Regions from separate parts of the Nocardia sp. NPDC057455 genome, predicted to be linked through region 2. Evidence: riboswitches for the same ligand, from Rfam matches in the RefSeq annotation. Region 2 holds a riboswitch; each other region holds the start of a gene.
The links. Region 2 has a riboswitch for S-adenosylmethionine ahead of ACFU5M_RS17130 (aminotransferase class V-fold PLP-dependent enzyme). Riboswitches for the same ligand answer to the same signal wherever they lie in the genome.

Region 1: another riboswitch for S-adenosylmethionine. It lies ahead of ACFU5M_RS14180 (rhodanese-like domain-containing protein); the one in region 2 lies ahead of ACFU5M_RS17130 (aminotransferase class V-fold PLP-dependent enzyme).
Region 3: another riboswitch for S-adenosylmethionine. It lies ahead of ACFU5M_RS28355 (hypothetical protein); the one in region 2 lies ahead of ACFU5M_RS17130 (aminotransferase class V-fold PLP-dependent enzyme).

Annotation. Positions count from the first base shown of each region.
Region 1 is NZ_JBHVDM010000028.1:54,797-60,429, reverse strand. Features, by position in the region: gene ACFU5M_RS14195 (amidohydrolase family protein) at 1-628, opposite strand, end outside; gene ACFU5M_RS14190 (FAD-dependent oxidoreductase) at 714-2,177, opposite strand; gene ACFU5M_RS14185 (hypothetical protein) at 2,554-3,003, shown strand; SAM riboswitch class IV at 3,067-3,183, shown strand; gene ACFU5M_RS14180 (rhodanese-like domain-containing protein) at 3,198-3,614, shown strand; gene ACFU5M_RS14175 (O-succinylhomoserine sulfhydrylase) at 3,611-4,825, shown strand; gene ACFU5M_RS14170 (RpiB/LacA/LacB family sugar-phosphate isomerase) at 4,990-5,442, opposite strand; gene ACFU5M_RS14165 (type 1 glutamine amidotransferase family protein) at 5,534-5,633, shown strand, end outside.
Region 2 is NZ_JBHVDM010000037.1:27,316-32,948, reverse strand. Features, by position in the region: gene ACFU5M_RS17135 (Pls/PosA family non-ribosomal peptide synthetase) at 1-483, opposite strand, end outside; SAM riboswitch class IV at 1,189-1,302, shown strand; gene ACFU5M_RS17130 (aminotransferase class V-fold PLP-dependent enzyme) at 1,350-2,669, shown strand; gene ACFU5M_RS17125 (flavin reductase family protein) at 2,709-3,260, opposite strand; gene ACFU5M_RS17120 (YbaK/EbsC family protein) at 3,348-3,824, opposite strand; gene ACFU5M_RS17115 (2-oxo-4-hydroxy-4-carboxy-5-ureidoimidazoline decarboxylase) at 3,879-4,193, opposite strand; gene ACFU5M_RS17110 (crotonase/enoyl-CoA hydratase family protein) at 4,392-5,213, shown strand; gene ACFU5M_RS17105 (hypothetical protein) at 5,401-5,633, shown strand, end outside.
Region 3 is NZ_JBHVDM010000095.1:16,437-22,069, forward strand. Features, by position in the region: gene ACFU5M_RS28350 (ABC transporter substrate-binding protein) at 1-1,099, opposite strand, end outside; gene ACFU5M_RS28355 (hypothetical protein) at 1,209-1,994, opposite strand; SAM riboswitch class I at 2,022-2,115, opposite strand; gene ACFU5M_RS28360 (hypothetical protein) at 2,506-3,213, shown strand; gene ACFU5M_RS28365 (glycosyltransferase) at 3,197-4,408, opposite strand; gene ACFU5M_RS28370 (LppM family (lipo)protein) at 4,444-5,226, opposite strand; gene ACFU5M_RS28375 (carotenoid biosynthesis protein) at 5,307-5,633, opposite strand, start outside.

The DNA of each region.
Region 1 (5,633 bases), on a different contig from region 2:
CGGCTCGGGTGCCGGGCAGATCGGTGCCGAACATGAGGGCTCCGGGATTCACCGCGTGGATGCGGCGCAGGGTGTCGGCCACGTTCATCGCGACCCGTCCGAAACCGGTCGCCTTGACCTTGGCTCCGCGGTCGACGAGATCGAGCAGGAAGGGCAGCCCCTCCGCGGACATGCCCAGATGGTCGACCGACAACGCGGGCAGCTTGGAGATGACCGGTTGCAGCGAGGCCAGCATCGTGCCGTCGATGTAGACCTCGACGTGCCAGCCGACCAGCTCGTGCGCGCGTAGCGCCTGCAACGTCATTCCGGTGATGTCGGCCGCCGCGCGCTTGAGGTTGAACCGCAGCGCGCGCACGCCGATGCGGTCCAGTTCCAGAATCTCCTCGTCGGAGGCGTCCAAGTCGAGCCGGGTGACGCCGACCCAGCCCTCGCCGAGCTCGGCGAGGGCGGCCTTCAGGTAGGTCTGATCGGTGCCCTGGAACGACCCGCTGACCACCGCGCCGCCCGCGACGTCGAAGCGCGACATGCGTTTGCGGTAATCCGCGATGGTGAACGGGTCGGGCAGGTAGCCCTCGTTCTCGGCCAGCGGGAATCGCGGGTCGAAGATGTGCAGGTGGGCATCGAACACTTGTACAGAATGCCTCAGGGTCGAATTTTCCGCTGCCACAGCGGGGGTGTGGCGGTGGCAGCGGAGTCGGTCGCAGCCGGGGTGATCAGACCTTGTGCGGTTCGCTGGCGCGCAGCATGTCCTCGCGCTCGACGACCTTGACGCGCTCACGGCCCTCGGGTTCGCCGAGGGAGCGTTCGTGTGCGTCGAGGCGGTACCAGCCGGCCCAGGTGGTAAACGGGATGCCCTTGCTCTCCAGGAATTCGGTGACGGCCTCGGGGTCGGGCCGCTGCGCCGGGGTGAAGCCGGGAGCGTCGTCCAGCAGGCAGGCGATGGTCTCGTTGGCGTCGCCCTTGGTGTGGCCGATCAGGCCGACCGGGCCGCGCTTGATCCAGCCGGTGACGTAGGTGGCGGGCAGGTAGCGCGCGGCGCCGTCGGCGTTCTCGTCGGCGATCACGCGACCCGCTTCGTTCGGCACGGTGCCCGCCTGGTCGTCGAACGGCAGGTTGGTCAGGTTCTGCGACAGATAGCCGACGGCGCGGTACACCGCCTGCACGTCCCAGTCCTTGAACACGCCGGTGCCCTTGACGTTACCGGTGCCGTCGAGCTGGGTGCGCTCGGTGCGCAGGCCGACGACCTTGCCGTTCTCGCCGAGCACTTCGGTGGGGGATTCGAAGAAGTGCAGGAACAGCTTGTGCGGCCGGTCGCCGGCGTCGCGGATGGCCCACTGCTCGAGCGTGTTGGCGACCATGTCGACCTGCTTGGAATGCCTGCGCGCGGCTTCGGAGCCCTCGTCGTAGTCGATGTCCTCGGGGTCGACGATGACTTCGATGGTGGGGGAGTGGTCGAGTTCGCGCAGTTCCAGCGGGGTGAACTTGGCCTGGGCGGGCCCGCGGCGGCCGAAGACATGGACCTCGACGGCCTTGTTGGCCGTGAGGCCCTTGTAGACGTTCGGCGGGATCTCGGTGGGCAGCAGTTCGTCGCCGGTCTTGGCCAGCACGCGGGCGACGTCGAGGGCGACGTTGCCGACGCCGAGGACGGCGACCTTCTCCGCGTCCAACGGCCAGGTGCGGGGGACGTCGGGGTGGCCGTCGTACCAGGAGACGAAGTCGGCGGCGCCGAAGGAGCCGTCGAGATCGATGCCGGGGATGGGCAGCGCGCGGTCGGCGTTGGCGCCGGTGGAGAAGATCACCGCGTCGTAGAAGGCCCGCAGGTCGTCCAGCGTGATGTCGGTGCCGTAGTCGATATTGCCCAGCAGGCGCACCTGCGGCTTGTCCAGCACCTTGTGCAGGGCGGTGATGATGCCTTTGATCCGCGGGTGGTCGGGCGCGACGCCGTAGCGGATCAACCCGAAGGGCGCGGGCATGCGCTCGAACAGGTCGATGCTCACCTCGGCATCGGACTTCATCAGTGCGTCGGCGGCGTAGATCCCGGCCGGTCCGGCGCCCACGATCGCGATGCGGAGCGGGCGGGTCCTCGCGGTGTGCGCGTCGGGCCCGGAGGAGGAAGCCTGCGTCACCACGGAGGGCTCGCGAACACCGCCGTCCTCTACTGCACTCTGTTCGGTCATCTCTTTACGCGCACCTTTATGGTCGAAACAATTAAGGACGTCTGGCTTAGCTTAGGCTAAGTTGACGCACCGGCTCGGTCGCACCCTCGGTGCGGACGCCGGCGTTGCCGGCTCGTGGCTGCACGGTGCTCCGTTCGCCGCGGCGTGGAGCTGCCGATTCGCTATGACAGCAGGCCGCCCTCCCGCGATTCTATCGGGATGGTCGATGCCGCCCCGCGTCGGTGCGTGAACTCGGCGGATGCCGTGAAAAGCCACAATCGTCGCTTACCCGCTCGAGCGCGGCCTATCGCGGCCGCCGGGACCGAGCCGGCTCCGCCGGTGTCCGCAGCCGGGGGCCGAGCGCTCGATACCCGCGCCGACCAGGGATCATCGAGCCATGACCGAACAGCAGCCGACCGCGGGCGAGGACGAGATCATCCGGGTCGATCAGACCGACAAGCGTTCGGCGGCCCCGTTCATCGCGGCCGCGGTGGTCGCGGCGATCGTGTTGATCGCGATCGTGCTCGGTGGTGTGCTGTCGCCGGCTGAGAAAAATGTCACAGAAGCCGACCGCATCGTGGCGGCCGTCCGCAATTTCGTGGACGGCGCCAACCGCAGCGACGCCGTACCGCCGCCCGGCACCGCGTGCCTGGGTTTCGACGCGAGCCGCTCGCCGCTGGCGGGCCAGGACGGCGTCGGAAAGCCGGTCGAGATCACGAAAATCGACAACCCGATCATGGACGGCGACCGGGGCAAGGCGACCGTGACCACGAAGGTGGACGGGCGAGAGCGGACCTCGACCTGGAATCTCACCAGATCCGGCGGCAAGTGGCTGGTCTGCACCTGAGCGTTCGCGCAGTGTGCGCCACCGTTTGACACGATGACCCGGGTCGGTGCAATCTCAGTCGAAGGTCATGAGAACCAGTGTCAAGCCCCGGCATTGCTGGTCGGCAACCCTCCTCCGCGGTGGGGTGCTCCGGGTGACGACCTGGCGGCGCCCTGGTCCCGGGTGCGGCAAGTGCGGATTCGCAGGAGGTGCACATGAGTTATGCCGGTGACATCACTCCGCAGCAGGCGTGGGAGCTGCTGCGGGACAATCCCGAAGCCGTCCTCGTGGACGTGCGCACGGAAGCGGAATGGAAGTTCGTCGGCGTCCCCGATACGAGCGCGATCGAACGGCCGACCGTGCTGATCGAGTGGGTCGACTCCTCGGGCGCGCGTAACGAGGCGTTCGTCGAGCAGCTTCGGCAGGCGCTCGACGGCCACGACCCCGAGGCTCCCCTCGTCTTCCTCTGTCGCTCCGGTCAGCGTTCGATAGGCGCGGCGATCGCCGCCACCACGGCGGGTTACCGCACCTCCTACAACGTGCTGGAGGGCTTCGAAGGCCCGCTCGACGAATTCGGGCATCGCGGCAGTGCTGGCTGGCGTGCTCTCGGACTGCCCTGGCGGCAGTCGTGATCACCGGCGGCGCGTTCGACAAGCCGCTGCCCGGCGGCGTCGGTCCCGCGACGCTGGGCGTGCGCGGCGGGTTGCGGCGCTCCGGTTTCGAGGAGACCGCCGAGGCGCTCTATCTGACCTCCGGCTTCGTCTACGAGAGCGCCGAAGCCGCCGAGGCCGCGTTCACCGGCGAGGTCGAGCACTTCGTCTACTCCCGCTACGGCAACCCGACGGTGGCCATGTTCGAGGAGCGGATGCGCCTGATCGACGGCGCCGAGGCGTGCTTCGCGACCGCGAGCGGCATGTCCGCGGTGTTCACCGCGCTGGGCGCGCTGCTGAAGGCGGGCGACCGGCTCGTCGCGGCGCGCAGCCTGTTCGGCTCGTGCTTCGTGGTGTGCAACGAAATCCTGCCGCGCTGGGGCGTGGAGACCGTCTTCGTCGACGGCGAGGATCTCGACCAGTGGGAACAGGCGCTGTCGGTGCCCACCCGGGCGGTGTTCTTCGAGACGCCCGCCAATCCGATGCAGACCTTGGTCGACGTGCGCCGGGTGACCGAGCTGGCGCACGCGGCGGGCGCGAAAGTGGTGCTGGACAACGTGTTCGCCACTCCGCTGCTGCAACGTAGCTTCGAACTCGGCGCCGACGTGGTGGTCTACTCGGGGACAAAGCACATCGATGGCCAAGGCCGCGTGCTCGGTGGCGCGATCCTCGGCGCTCAGGACTACATCGATGGCCCGGTGAAAACGCTGATGCGCCATACCGGTCCGGCGCTGAGCCCATTCAACGCGTGGACACTGCTCAAGGGCCTGGAGACGATGCCGCTGCGGGTACGCCACTCGGCGGAGTCCGCCCTGCGGATCGCTCGTTTCCTGGAAAGCAACCCGGCCGTCAGCTGGGTGCGGTACCCGTTCCTGGAATCCCATCCGCAGCACGCGCTGGCCACCAGCCAGATGAGCGGGGGCGGCACCGTGGTCACCTTCGAACTGAACGCGCCCGCGAACGAGGCGAAGAAGCGCGCTTTCGAAGTCCTCAACCGGTTGCGCATAGTCGACATCTCCAACAACCTCGGCGACGCGAAGACCCTGATCACGCACCCGGCCACCACGACGCACCGCGCCATGGGCCCGGAAGGCCGGGCCACCATCGGCCTGACCGACGGCGTCGTGCGTATCTCGGTGGGCCTGGAAGACGTCGAAGATCTCCTGGACGACTTGGACAACGCCCTCTCCTGAGCCGGAAACCGTCGCGCGATCGGTCAGCCGATCGGCGCGATGACGCCGGGTGACGACGGTGCGCCGTGCGGACCAGTCGATTCGGGGCCTCGTCCTGGTCGAAGGCCAGTCGGACCGTGCTGCGGCGATGCGCCGTGCGCCACACGGAGTGCCCGGAGGCTTCCTCAGGCGTCGGCGGCGCGTTCGATGTCGGCGAGATGGGCGATGTTCGCCTGGTCGTCCGGGGACGAACTCGGTTCGGTGGTGAACCAGGCGTCGAGGATCTCCCGCAGTTCGGCGCTGGAGGTCGAACGCAGGCTCAGGGCGAGGACGTTGGCATCGTTCCAGGTGCGGGCGCCCGCCGCGGTCGAAGCGTCGGTGCAGAGCGCGGCGCGCACGCCGGGGACCTTGTTGGCCGCGATCGAGGCGCCGGTGCCGGTCCAGCAGCAGACGATCGCCTGGTCGCCGTGGCCGGACGCGACGTCCCGGGCCGCCGCCTCGCTGGCCCACGCCCAGTCGTCGCGCTCCGCGTCGGACAGCGCGCCGTGCGGCACGATCTCGAGACCGCGCTTGTGCAGCTCGTCGACCAATTCCCGAGCGACTCCGACTCGCTCGTCCGCCGCCACCGAAATGCGCATGCCCCCAGCGTAGTTGCCGGTTCGCCGAGTGTTCCCGCTTCGCGCCGATTGAGCATTGACAGTATGCTGTCATGTATGACAGTATACTGTCATGGTTACGAGGACAGTGCACATGGCCGTTTACAACACGCTCGCCGACTGGGAGGTGGGCGCGGCCACCGCGCACATCAACAAGCCGAGCTGGCACCGGG
Region 2 (5,633 bases):
GATCCAGGCGTCGTCGCCGGGAGCGGGCAGCGTCGACCAGGTCTGCTCGCGCTGCTGCTCCGCGGCGCGAATGCCCGCGGCCGTGGTCTCGATGCCATCGGCGGTCACGATCGCGGTGACCTGCGCCTCCCCGAAGACCAGCTGCGCGCGCTCGTCCGGGTCGTCGGCGTCGACCGGTACGTAAGCGGCGCTTGCGTAGAGGATGGCGAGGATGGTCACATAGAGCCCGCGGGTGCCCGACGGCATGCGCACGCCGACCCGATCGCCCGGCCGCACGCCCGCCGTGGCGAGACGGGCCATGATCTTCTCGATCTCGACGACCAGTTCCAGATAGGACAGCACGAGGTGACCGTCATCGATGGCGGGGGCGTCGGGATGGGCGAGTGCCGTCGCGGTCAGGATGTCGACGAGCGTCCTGGCCTCCGGCGCGCGATCGCCGCGTGACAACGGGCCCGCCGGCGCGTCGACGTCTGTCTCGAGCATGGTGCTCTGCGCACCTCCCATCGACTTGCCTCACACTTTCCCGTTGTTGTGTCATAGCTGGGTTACCAAAGGGCAAACAGCGCTATGGCCAGCTGTCCACGGTACTCGGGGTTGTCGTCGCTTGTTGTTCACCGGACCGGATGCCGGATCGGCAGGCGCGGTGCGTGTTGTTGCAGGTGGGATAGATATTCGCCACTCCGGCAAGGCAAATTGCTGGTTGGCGACTCGCCTGTCGTGTTCGCCAGAAGATCGCTGAACCGGGGGTGTGATTCGGCTCATCACAGTGATCCCGAACTGGTTCCCGCGAGGGCGCCGACAACGGGGTGCGTGGGGAGGCTGCTCGCTCCGGCCGGTCATGGAGGGAGCCGTAGCGGGCCGCCGCGATCGGGCTCAGCGCGTTCGATACGGATGGCGCCGGAGAAGCTCTGCCTCTACGGAGACGAGCGGGGCGCCGGAGCCGGCGTCGAGTCGCATCGGCGGCGGACCGGCCCGGCGGTAACCGCCGGGCGAACCGAGGCGGGCCCGCCCGAGAGCGGGAGCCGGTTGCCGGCGGGCGTGCGAAATCCCGAGGCGGGCGCGGCTCGCCTGTCGTCGTAGGGGTGCTTGTAATGGCCGACGCGTGGTGGTTATGTCCACGCGGTGCTCGTGGGGACTCGGGCGGAATGTGGTTGACAGCGCCGGGGCGCTTCTGCCACTCTCGGGTCTGGTCACGAGTGCCAGCGCAAAGCCCCGGCTTGCTGGCCGGCAACCCTCCTCCGCGGTGGGGTGCTCCGGGTGACGACCCGGCCGCCGCCCAACCGGGCGCGGCAAGCGCGGACTCGACGAATCATTCGATCGCGGGTCCCTGAGCCGACGGGATTCACGTGATGACTACTGCTGTCGACAACCCCTGTGCCGCCTTCGCCCGGGTATCCGGTGACGAACTGCGTGTGCCGCTGGTGCACGGCGGAACGGCGGCCTACGCCAACTTCGACTACGCCGCGAGCGCGCCCGCATTGACGCAGGTCACCGACCGTATACAGCAGTTGCTGCCGTACTACGCGAGCGTGCACCGCGGCGCGGGCTACGCCTCGCGGATCTCCACCGAGTGCTACGAAGCCGCTCGCGGTTCGGTGTCCCGGTTCCTCGATGCCGCCGACGACCAGGTGGTGGTCTTCACCCGCAACACCACCGACTCGCTGAACCTGCTCGCCTCCTGCGTCCCTGGTGACACCGTGGTGCTCGACATCGAACACCACGCCAACTTCCTGCCATGGACCAGGCGGGGCAGGCGCGTGGTGCAGGCCGCCGACACGGTCGAGGAGACCATCGGCAGGCTGGTCGCCGAACTGTGCAGCAGGCCCGCCGCATTGCTCGCGGTGACCGGCGCATCGAACGTGACCGGCGAGGTGCTTCCGCTGGAGCGGCTGGCCACCATCGCGCATCAGTGCGGCGCCCGGATCCTGGTGGACGCGGCCCAGTTGGCCCCGCATCGGCGGATCAGCCTGCGCGACACCGGAATCGACTACCTGGCGTTCTCCGGACACAAGCTCTACGCGCCGTTCGGCGCGGGTGTGCTGGTGGGCAAGCGGGATTGGCTCGACGCGGCGCAGCCCTACCTGGCGGGCGGCGGCGCGGTGCGCGAGGTGCGCAGCGACGCCGCCGAATGGGCACCCGCTCCGCAGCGGCACGAAGCAGGCTCGCCGAACGTGCTCGGCGCCGCCGCGCTGGCCGCCGCCTGTGACGCGCTCTGTGCCATCGACGCCGAAACCCTTGCCGCGCACGAACACCTGCTCGCCGACCGTCTCCGCGACGGCTTGGCCACGATTCCCGGCGTCCAGCTGTTGCGCATCTGGATCGATAGCCCCGACTCGGTCGGCATCGTCGCCTTCACCCTGGACGATTTCGCCCCCGGCCACGTCGCCGCCTATCTCTCCGCCGAACACGGCATCGGTGTGCGCGACGGACGTTTCTGTGCCCACCCATTGCTCACCCGCCTCGGCTTGGACGGCGCACTGCGCGCCAGCATCGGCCTCGGCACCACCTCCGCCGACGTGGACCGCCTGATCGAGGCGATCGCCACTCTCGCGCGAACGGGCCCCACGTGGAACTATGCCGCCGAGAACGGCGTCTGGAACCCCATCCCCGAAACGCGCCCCTTCACCTCCACCGCCCCCACCGGCGCGGCCCCCTGCCTGGTCGGCTGAAGCCGCGGTTTCCCGATCCGCGCGGGTTGCGAACTCGGGTCAGTCGCTCAGGGCGATCGGTCGGTAGTAGCGCCCGTTGTAGTACAGCAGTGGCGCGGCGGCGGGCTTCTCGTCGGTGTTGTCGTGGACCCGGGTGACCAAGCCGACGACGAAGGTGTGGTCGCCGATGGGGATGAGCTGGTGCACCGTGACGCGCATCCAGATCGGGGTGCCGTGCAGGACCGGTTCGCCGGTGTCCAGGGTGGTCCACAGGGCACGGTCGGTGAAGCGCTCCTGCGCGGTCCGGGAGAACCGGTGAGCCAGGTGCTGCTGGTGTTCGCCGAGGAAATGGATGACGGCCGACTCGGCGTCCAGCATGGCGGACAGGCTGGAGGAGGTGTGCGCGATATTGAACGACACCAGCGGCGGATCCAGCGACAACGAGGCGAAGGAGGTCGCGGTGAAGCCGACGGGCCCTTGCGGCGAAGTCAGCGTGACGACGGTGACGCCGGCCGGATAGTGGCGCATGGAGGCGCGATACTGCTCCGCGGTGATGCCGCTCAGATCATCGGGGATCTGTAGTTCCGTCTCGGGCCGTGGTGCTTCGGTCACCTCACGAACCTACGCCCGGACTCTCCGCCGTGAGGGTGGCGTGGGTCGCACTCGTGCCGGTATCGGGCTCGCCGCGACTATTCCGAGTCAGTCGACGTCGATCGGAAGACCCGCGGTGATCCGCAGCAACTCCGAGAAGGACGTGCGGAAGATGGTGTTCGGATGCCCGCCCGCGGCCCACAGCTCCCGGTGGCGTCCCAGCGCGTTGTCCACCCAGGTGGGCAGGTTGGTCGGGTGACCGACCGGTGCGACGCCGCCGATGGGCTGACCGGTCACCGCCCGCACCGTATCGGCGGGGGCGCGGGTCAGCGTCCCCTCCAGGCGCGCGCCGGTCTTCACCAAGTCGACCTGATGCGCCCCCGAGACCAGCAACAGCACCGGGTCGTCGTCGAGCAGGAACACCAGTGATTTCGTGATCGCCCCCAGGTCGACGCCGAGTGCCCGCGCGGCGTCCGCGGCGGTGTGGGTCGGTTCCGGTTGGGCGACGATGAGACCGTGATGACCCCGGGAGATGAGGGTGTCCGCGACCCGGCAGGCGACCGGTGGCAATGACGACCTGCGCATCTCACCAGGGTAGAGCGATTGCCGTCGGTACGCCGGGCAAGTCGCGCTGCGGGCTCAGTATTCCGGATAGCCCTCGGCGGGCCCGAGCATTCCGGCGATTCGCTCGCGGGTGATCCGCGCCAGTTCACCCGGGTCGCGTGACGAGACCGGTTCGTGCGCAATCGCTTCGAAGGCGCGGTCGACGTCCTGCCCGGACAACGCGAGCAGTTCGGCATCGGCCTTGCTCAGCAGCGCGTCCCGATCCGGATAGGGGCGAGCGTCGGCCAGCGTTGCTGCCCACGTCACGATGCAGCAGCATTCGTAGAGGGCGTGAATCGCGCGGCCGCGCGGCAAACCGTTGAATCGGCCCAGGCCGATTCCCCGATGCATCAGCATGGTGTCCTCCGGAAACCGACAGATGAGGTTTGCTGACTCGACCATGATCCGCTGTATCCCTTGCCGGGAACCAGTGCGCCGTCGCTAGTTTGCACAGGATTTACATATCGCGAGGCTGCACGGCGAATCCTCGCATACCGAGGTCGCGCGGGCCGGAATACCGGCCCGGTGTGGTCTCGATACGCTGTACAAATGACAGATTGGCAGGCTTTCACCGTCGAAACCAAGGATCACGTCGCGCAGGTGACGTTGATCGGCCCCGGTAAGGGCAATGCGATGGGTCCCGATTTCTGGCGCGAGTTGCCGGAGGTGTTCCAGGCGCTGGACGCCGATCCCGAGGTGCGCGCGATCGTGCTGACCGGCTCGGGGAAGCACTTCTCCTACGGTCTGGACCTGCCCGCGATGAGCGGCACGTTCGGTCCGCTGATGGCCGACCGCGCTCTGGCCGCGCCGCGCACCGACTTCCTCACCAGCCTGCGCAAGATGCAGGGCTCGATCACGGCGGTGGCGGACTGCCGCAAGCCGGTGATCGCCGCGGTGTCCGGCTGGTGCATCGGCGGCGGACTGGATCTGATCGCGGCGGCCGACATCCGCTATGCCAGTGCGGAGGCCAAGTTCAGCCTGCGTGAGGCCAAGGTCGCGATCGTCGCCGACGTCGGCTCGCTGCACCGGCTGCCCGGCATCATCAGCGAGGGGCACCTGCGGGAGCTGGCGTACACCGCCAAGGACATCGACGCCGCACGCGCGGAGAAGATCGGCCTGGTCAACGACGTCTTCGCGGATCAGGAGGCGGTGCTGGACGCGGCGCATGCCACCGCGCGCGAGATCGCCGCGAACCCGCCGCTGGTGGTGCAGGGCGTCAAGGACGTGCTGGATCAGCGGCGTAAGGACGAGATCGCGGCGGGCCTGCGCTACGTCTCCGCGTGGAATTCCGCGTTCTTGCCTTCGGAGGACCTCACCGAGGCGATCAAGGCCGTCTTCGAAAAACGCGCGCCCGAATTCCGCGGCCAGTGATACCGGCGGCGCGCCCGTACCCCGGTGAGTGCGCCGTCCGAGCACCCGAGGGTGGGTATCGAGGGTGGGCAAGGTGATTCGCCTCAGGGTTGCCTTGCCATCACCCTAGGGGTGGCTGTGTGAGGCGCCGATCGTCCATATCGTTTGGGACGTCGGAAATTTCGCCTCGCATTCAGGAGCAAGAACAATGCGTATCAAGTCTTTCCTCGCCGCTGGTCTGCTGGCCACCGCAGCCGTCGCCGGGGTGTCGACGGCTGCTTCGGCCTCGGCCGCGCCGGTTTACCAGGAGGTCGCCTACGGCGGCACCTACGTCGGGACCTACGCCACGCTGTACGCCTGCCGGGCCGACGGCGAGTCGCCGAGCACCGGCGGCTACTACTGGGAGTGCATCGAGTCCTGGGACGGCTGGGACCTGTACAT
Region 3 (5,633 bases), on a different contig from region 2:
CCTGGTCGAGGATGGTGCGCGCCTTCGCCGGGTCGTGGGCCAGGCGCGTCGACAGGTCGGTGTAACCGGGTGTGGTGCTGGCCAGCGTGCTGGTGGCGGGCTTGAACTTCGGGCCGAGCACGGTGTCCACCAGTTGCCTGCGATCGAGGGCGGGCAGCAGCGCCCGGCGCACCGCCGGATCGCGCAGCGGTCCGCGGGTGACGTTCACCTGCAAGCCGAACGGCACACCAGGGTTGGCGGTGCTGAGCACCCGGCCGCCCGCCGCCTCGATCTGCGGAGCGTCCTGCGGCAGCGCGTCGCTGATCGCGTCCAGCTGTCCGGAGGCGAGACTGCCGGTGCGCACGCCGGATTCGGGCACCACGGTGAACTCGATCTTGTCCAGGTAGGCCTCGCCGCGATGGGCGAACACCGCCGAACCCCAGTGGTAGCCGGTGCGCTTGGCCAGCGTCGCGGACGAGTCCTGGCGATAGGCCGCGTAGGTGAACGGCCCGCTGCCGACGTTGTCGCCGAGGCAGCGCTGCTCGGCCGGCTTCGCCGTGGTCGCGTCGGCCAGGATGCCGAGCTGGGCGGTCGAGGACGCCTGTAGGAATTGGGCGTTGGGTTTGCTGAACTCGACCCGTGCGGTGAGCCGGTCGACGGCGGTGGTGCCCACGTAGCCGGTGAGGTAGCTGCTGCCCAAGGGCGCCTTGCCCGAGCCGAGCTGCACGACCGAATCGAACGTGTTGCGCACCGAGTCGGCGGTGAGCGGCGTGCCGTCGCTGAAGGTGACGCCGTCGACGAGGCGGAAGGTGAAGACCTTCGCGTCGGGGGTCGCCTCCCAGCTCTGCGCCAGCCACGGCTTCAGCTCGCCGGTGGTCGGATCCTGGTCGGTCAGCGAATCCACGATCTGCCGGGCCACGTACAACGTCTGGTTGGTGCCTGCCTGGGCCGGGTCCGAGCAGGTCGGCGCCTGGGACAGGCCGTAGCGCAGGGTGCCGCCCGGACGGGGCGGGCCCGCGTCGCCGCCGGGCGCGGCCGAATCACTGCCGCAGGCGGCCACGGTGGTGGCCGCGGCGAGCGCGCCGGCCAGCGCGACGATTCGGTGACGGGTTCGGATCACGAGGCGACTCCAGATACGTCGAGGCGGGCGAGCTGCTCGCGCGGGTGGGGAAAGGCATCGGCGACACCGATCGCCAACGGTCGGCCGGGCATACGGCGGCACTGCTGCGTCATCGGCTCAGCGCTTCTCGGGCAGGCCGGGTGGATTGATTCGAGATTCGGTGACCGCTTCGTTGCGCAGGCCCCAGCGGTCGATCACCTGCTGGTAGGCGCCGTGCTCTAGGGGCGTAGGCCAGCGCGTGCTGCACGGCGGTGATCAGCCCGTTGTCCTTCTTGGTGAGCACCGCGATCTCACCTTGCAGCGCCTCGCCCGCACCGGAGAAGGTGCCCACGATCTTGGTCTGCTTCGCGGTGGCCGCGTGGTAGATCGCGGTCGGGTTGGGGCCGAGATAGCCGTCCAGCCGCTGTGAGGCCAGCGCCAGGTAGTAGTCGGTGACCTGCTGGAAGTAGGCGATGTCGATCGGCGCCAGCCCGTCGGCCCGGTTCTGCTCGTTCCACTTGACCAGCAGTTGCAACTGATTGGTGCCGCTGCCGACGCCGTTCGACAGCCGGGCGACCGCGAGCGCGGTGCCGAGCAGAAAGCCCAGCGCCGTGCCCCAGATGGTCAGCTCCACGGTGACCCGCAACGCCGACAGCACCGAATTCGCGGTGACGTATCGCGCGAACGTCGGCCAGTCCCAGCCCGGATTGGTCGCCAGCCCGTGCACGAACTGGGCGAGCAGGATCAGTGCGGCGGCACCGACCACCCAGCGCCAGGGATGCCGGGTCTCGGCCACAGGCGGCGTCGTGCCGGAATCGGCGGATTCCGGCGCGGGGGCGAGTGCGCCGGTCGGGACCGGTTCACGCGGCGCGACGGTTTCGGGTGCGGCGGCGTCGGGTGCGGTGGACGCACTCATGACGGGTCCTCGATGATCACTTCGATTCCTCCATCGGTCCCGGCGGAAGCACCCGCACCCGGTGGCCGGGGGGTTGCTGCGACGTCGACGAGCCAGGTCTCTCGGTCGCTCTGGATGGTTGGCGCCGACCCCCTGTCAACCGATGTCAGGGGCAAGCCGAATCATGATGCCCAGCAGGAGAAGGCTGGAACAAGAGAAGTAATCACCGTGAGCGTAGATCTTGTCTACGCGGATAGATCGGGTTCTTGTAGTAACCAGGCGTGCGCTGCTGCGCTGCTGTGCCGAGGGCGGTGCGAGCCTGTCACGTCCTCGCGGATGGGCGTTCGCGCCGTATACCGGCGGCCGGATGCAGCATACGACTATCGCCAGGGCTGGAAACGCGAGTCGGCCACGCGGAGGCCAGTTTCGGGCAAACAAGACTCGCCATGAAATTGCTGTACGCAATCTGTGCTGTTGGAGCCGTTTGCCGGAGTACTGTGCCCCTCGATCGTTCCGCCGATGAGGAGGATAAGTGACCATATTGCGCCGTCTGACCCAGTTGTCCGCTGTCGCGACCGGTTCGGTCGCCCTCGTGCTCGCCGGGCCGGGTGCCGCGTTCGCGGCTCCGGAGGCCACGATTCCCGCGTTCTCCGATCTTTCCGCGCCGATCGCCGCCCCCGGTGACCTGTTCGGCGCTTACCAAACCGCGCTCGACGCGCTGCGCGCGCTCGGTATCCAGCCGTTCGCGTACCCGAGCGCGTCGGCGTTCTGCCTCGACAACACCACCGCCGGTCTGGCGCCCGCGGTGGCGGGCGCCATTCCCGGGCCGTGGCCGAAGAACACCGTGCAGCTTCCCGGCCTGGACCTCAGCGCCGTCAAGGCCGGGCAGGCCATGTTCACCTTCGTGCCCTACGGCCTCGGACCGGACGGCGCGAATACCGCGGGGATGCAGGTGGCCTGGCTCAACCTGAGCAACGGACGCAGCGGAACGGCCGCCATGGGTCCGCTGCCCGAAGTCGCCCGCGCGATGATCCCCGCGGCCGTTCCAGCGGACCTGCGGGCCGGTGCCGAGCAGGCGATCCGCGACTTCCTCTTCGCGGCCCTTCCGATGGGCGGGGTGCGCGCGGTCCCGGTGGACACCGGCAAGGGCACCGTTCTCGCCGCGGTGTTCGGCACGGTCCAGAACGGCGCCAAGTCCTGCTTCTTCCTGCCGACGGTCGGAATCACCGCGGTCCCATGATGTCGCGGCCGTCGCGGCGCGGTGCCGTTCCGGTGAGCGAGCGCCCCTTCCAGTGCGCCGTGCCGCGGCGGCGGGCCCGGTGGGAACGCGCCCACAGCAGCAGATACGCCGCCACCGACACCGGATGCGCGAGGGCGGCCAGCACATCCGAGCGTCCCAGCGGGCCGCCGGTTTCGGTCGAGCGGGCCAGCAGTCGCCCGGCGACGGCGGCGAGCCAGCCGATCGCGCCCGTCCGGCGAACCGCGCCCCGGCCGAGCACCGCGGCCACGGGTGGTACCCAATAGGCAAAGGCGGCAACAGATCCCACCGCCGCTCCGCCCGTGACCGTGCCGTCGTAGGCCGACCAAAGCCAGCGAGTGTAGCCCGCGTCCAGTTCGGCGGCGCCGCGATACATCCTGGTGCGGGCCAGCTCTCCCGCGGCCACCAGAACGGTGGCGTGACCGGCTCGCCGCAACGTGCGGGCGATGTCGAGGTCCTCGGTGACGCTCCCGGCCACGGCCGTGTGGCCGCCGACCGCACGGTACGCGGCATTGTCGAACACGAGGAACTGGCCGCAGGCCACCGCCGTAGCGGGCCGCAGACTTCGTTCGGCCACGCCGATCGGCAGTGTCGAAGCCCACGACCAGCACAGCAGGGGCTGCACCACGGCCTCCGCCACGGAATCGGCCACTTGCAGGGGCCACGGCGAGACCAGCGCGGCTCCACGTCTGCGCAGCGCGCCGACCGCCGCGGCGAGCGCGGTCGGGGCCAGCCGCACGTCGGCGTCCAGGAAGATCAGCACCGGCGTCGACACCTCCTCCGCCAGCCGGACACAGGCGGCGGCCTTCCCGGTCCAGCCGGCGACCGGATCGGACTCGGTGCGCAGCAGGGTGAAACGCGGGTCGTCGCCGATCGCCGCTCGGGCGGCAGCGCCGGTGTCGTCGGTGGACGCGTCGTCCAGGATGCGTACCACCAGGCGCGCAACGCCGACCTGGGCGCGCAGGTCGCTGATCAGGGCGGGTAGCCGGTCGGCCTCGTTGCGCGCCGGGACGCAGACGGTGACCGGTTCGATCACCGTCGTGGGGGCGTTCGTCAACCGGTGCACGGTGATCCGGTTGTATAGCGCGATGCCCGCGCCGAGCGCCGCCACCGCGGTGGCGAAGGTCGGCAGGATCGAGTTCGCGCGCAACGTCTTCGGCAGGTCGGCACTCACCATGCGGGCCACGCTATCGCGGCGCACCGGCCTGCCGCTCAGCGATTCTGCGTCACCGAGCGCCACCAGCGGTTCAGGGAGAAGCCGACTTCCGGCGCGCCGGGCGGTGCGGGATTGCGGTCCATGTACGCCATCGCCGCGACGATGGCGGCCACCGCGAGCGTGATGCCGCCCGCGATGCCCGCCCAGCCCGCGAACGAGCGGGTGTTCGGGTCGGCGTAGCTGACCTCGGCCTGCGGCCTGGAGACTTCGCCGGGCGGCAGTTTCCAGGAGACGACGTTGTCGCCCTCGCGGCTGCCGTTGGTCTTGGCGACGCGGGCCGGGAACGCGATGGTCAACTGCACGTCCGAGCCGTGCGGCGGCAGAGATTTCAGATCGACCCGCCCGCTCAGGCTGACCAGGTCGCCGGTGCGCTGGAACTGCAACTGGAACATGCCCTGGGTCTGCTCGGACAGCTGGCCGAGCTGCTGCACATCACCGAAGGACAGGTCCTCGAAGAACACCTGGCTGCCGGTGTAGCCGTCCTGGGCGTACGGCTCCACCCGCAACTTGGCCGCCAGCGTCTCGGGCGCCTTCAACTGCGGGCCCTTGTCCCCGGCATCGGCGGGCACCACGGCGGCGACGATCCGGCCGGACACCCGGTCGTTGGACGAGACTCCCATCGAGACCTGCACCCGCAGGCAGCCCGCGAGCATCGGCACCAGCATCGCCGCGAGCAGGACCACCGACGCGACACGCACGCCGCGGCGTGGGGCCCGCCGCTGCGGGAGGTCCGGGGCATCGGGCTTCGTGAGGACGGGACTCGGCTGCACGGGTGACATCGTGCCAGGCCGACGGCCCGGAATGAAACGCGACAGTCGCAGCGCGCGTCGGCGCGCCGGGCACGGAATGCGGCTCCGGGTCAGCGGCGCGCGCGAGCCAGGGCGACCAGCAGGGGAACGCCCAGCAGGCCCATACCGGCGAACCCGTATCCGGCGGAAGACGGAAGATCGAGGAACACCGCGTGGGCCAGCGCCGACCCGAGCCAGGTCCACAGGAACAAGGCCACCGGAACGACGAGCGCGATCGCGCGGCCGTACGTCCGCGGCGGCCGCACCGGAGCCGGCGCCGCGAGCTCCCAGACGGCGAGCACCGCACCCATCACGAGCGCGACGCCGAACCAGCCCAGATAGTTCGTCAGCGGGATCCAGTCCAGCCCGGGTAGTCCGGAGCGGGTGTCACACCAGGT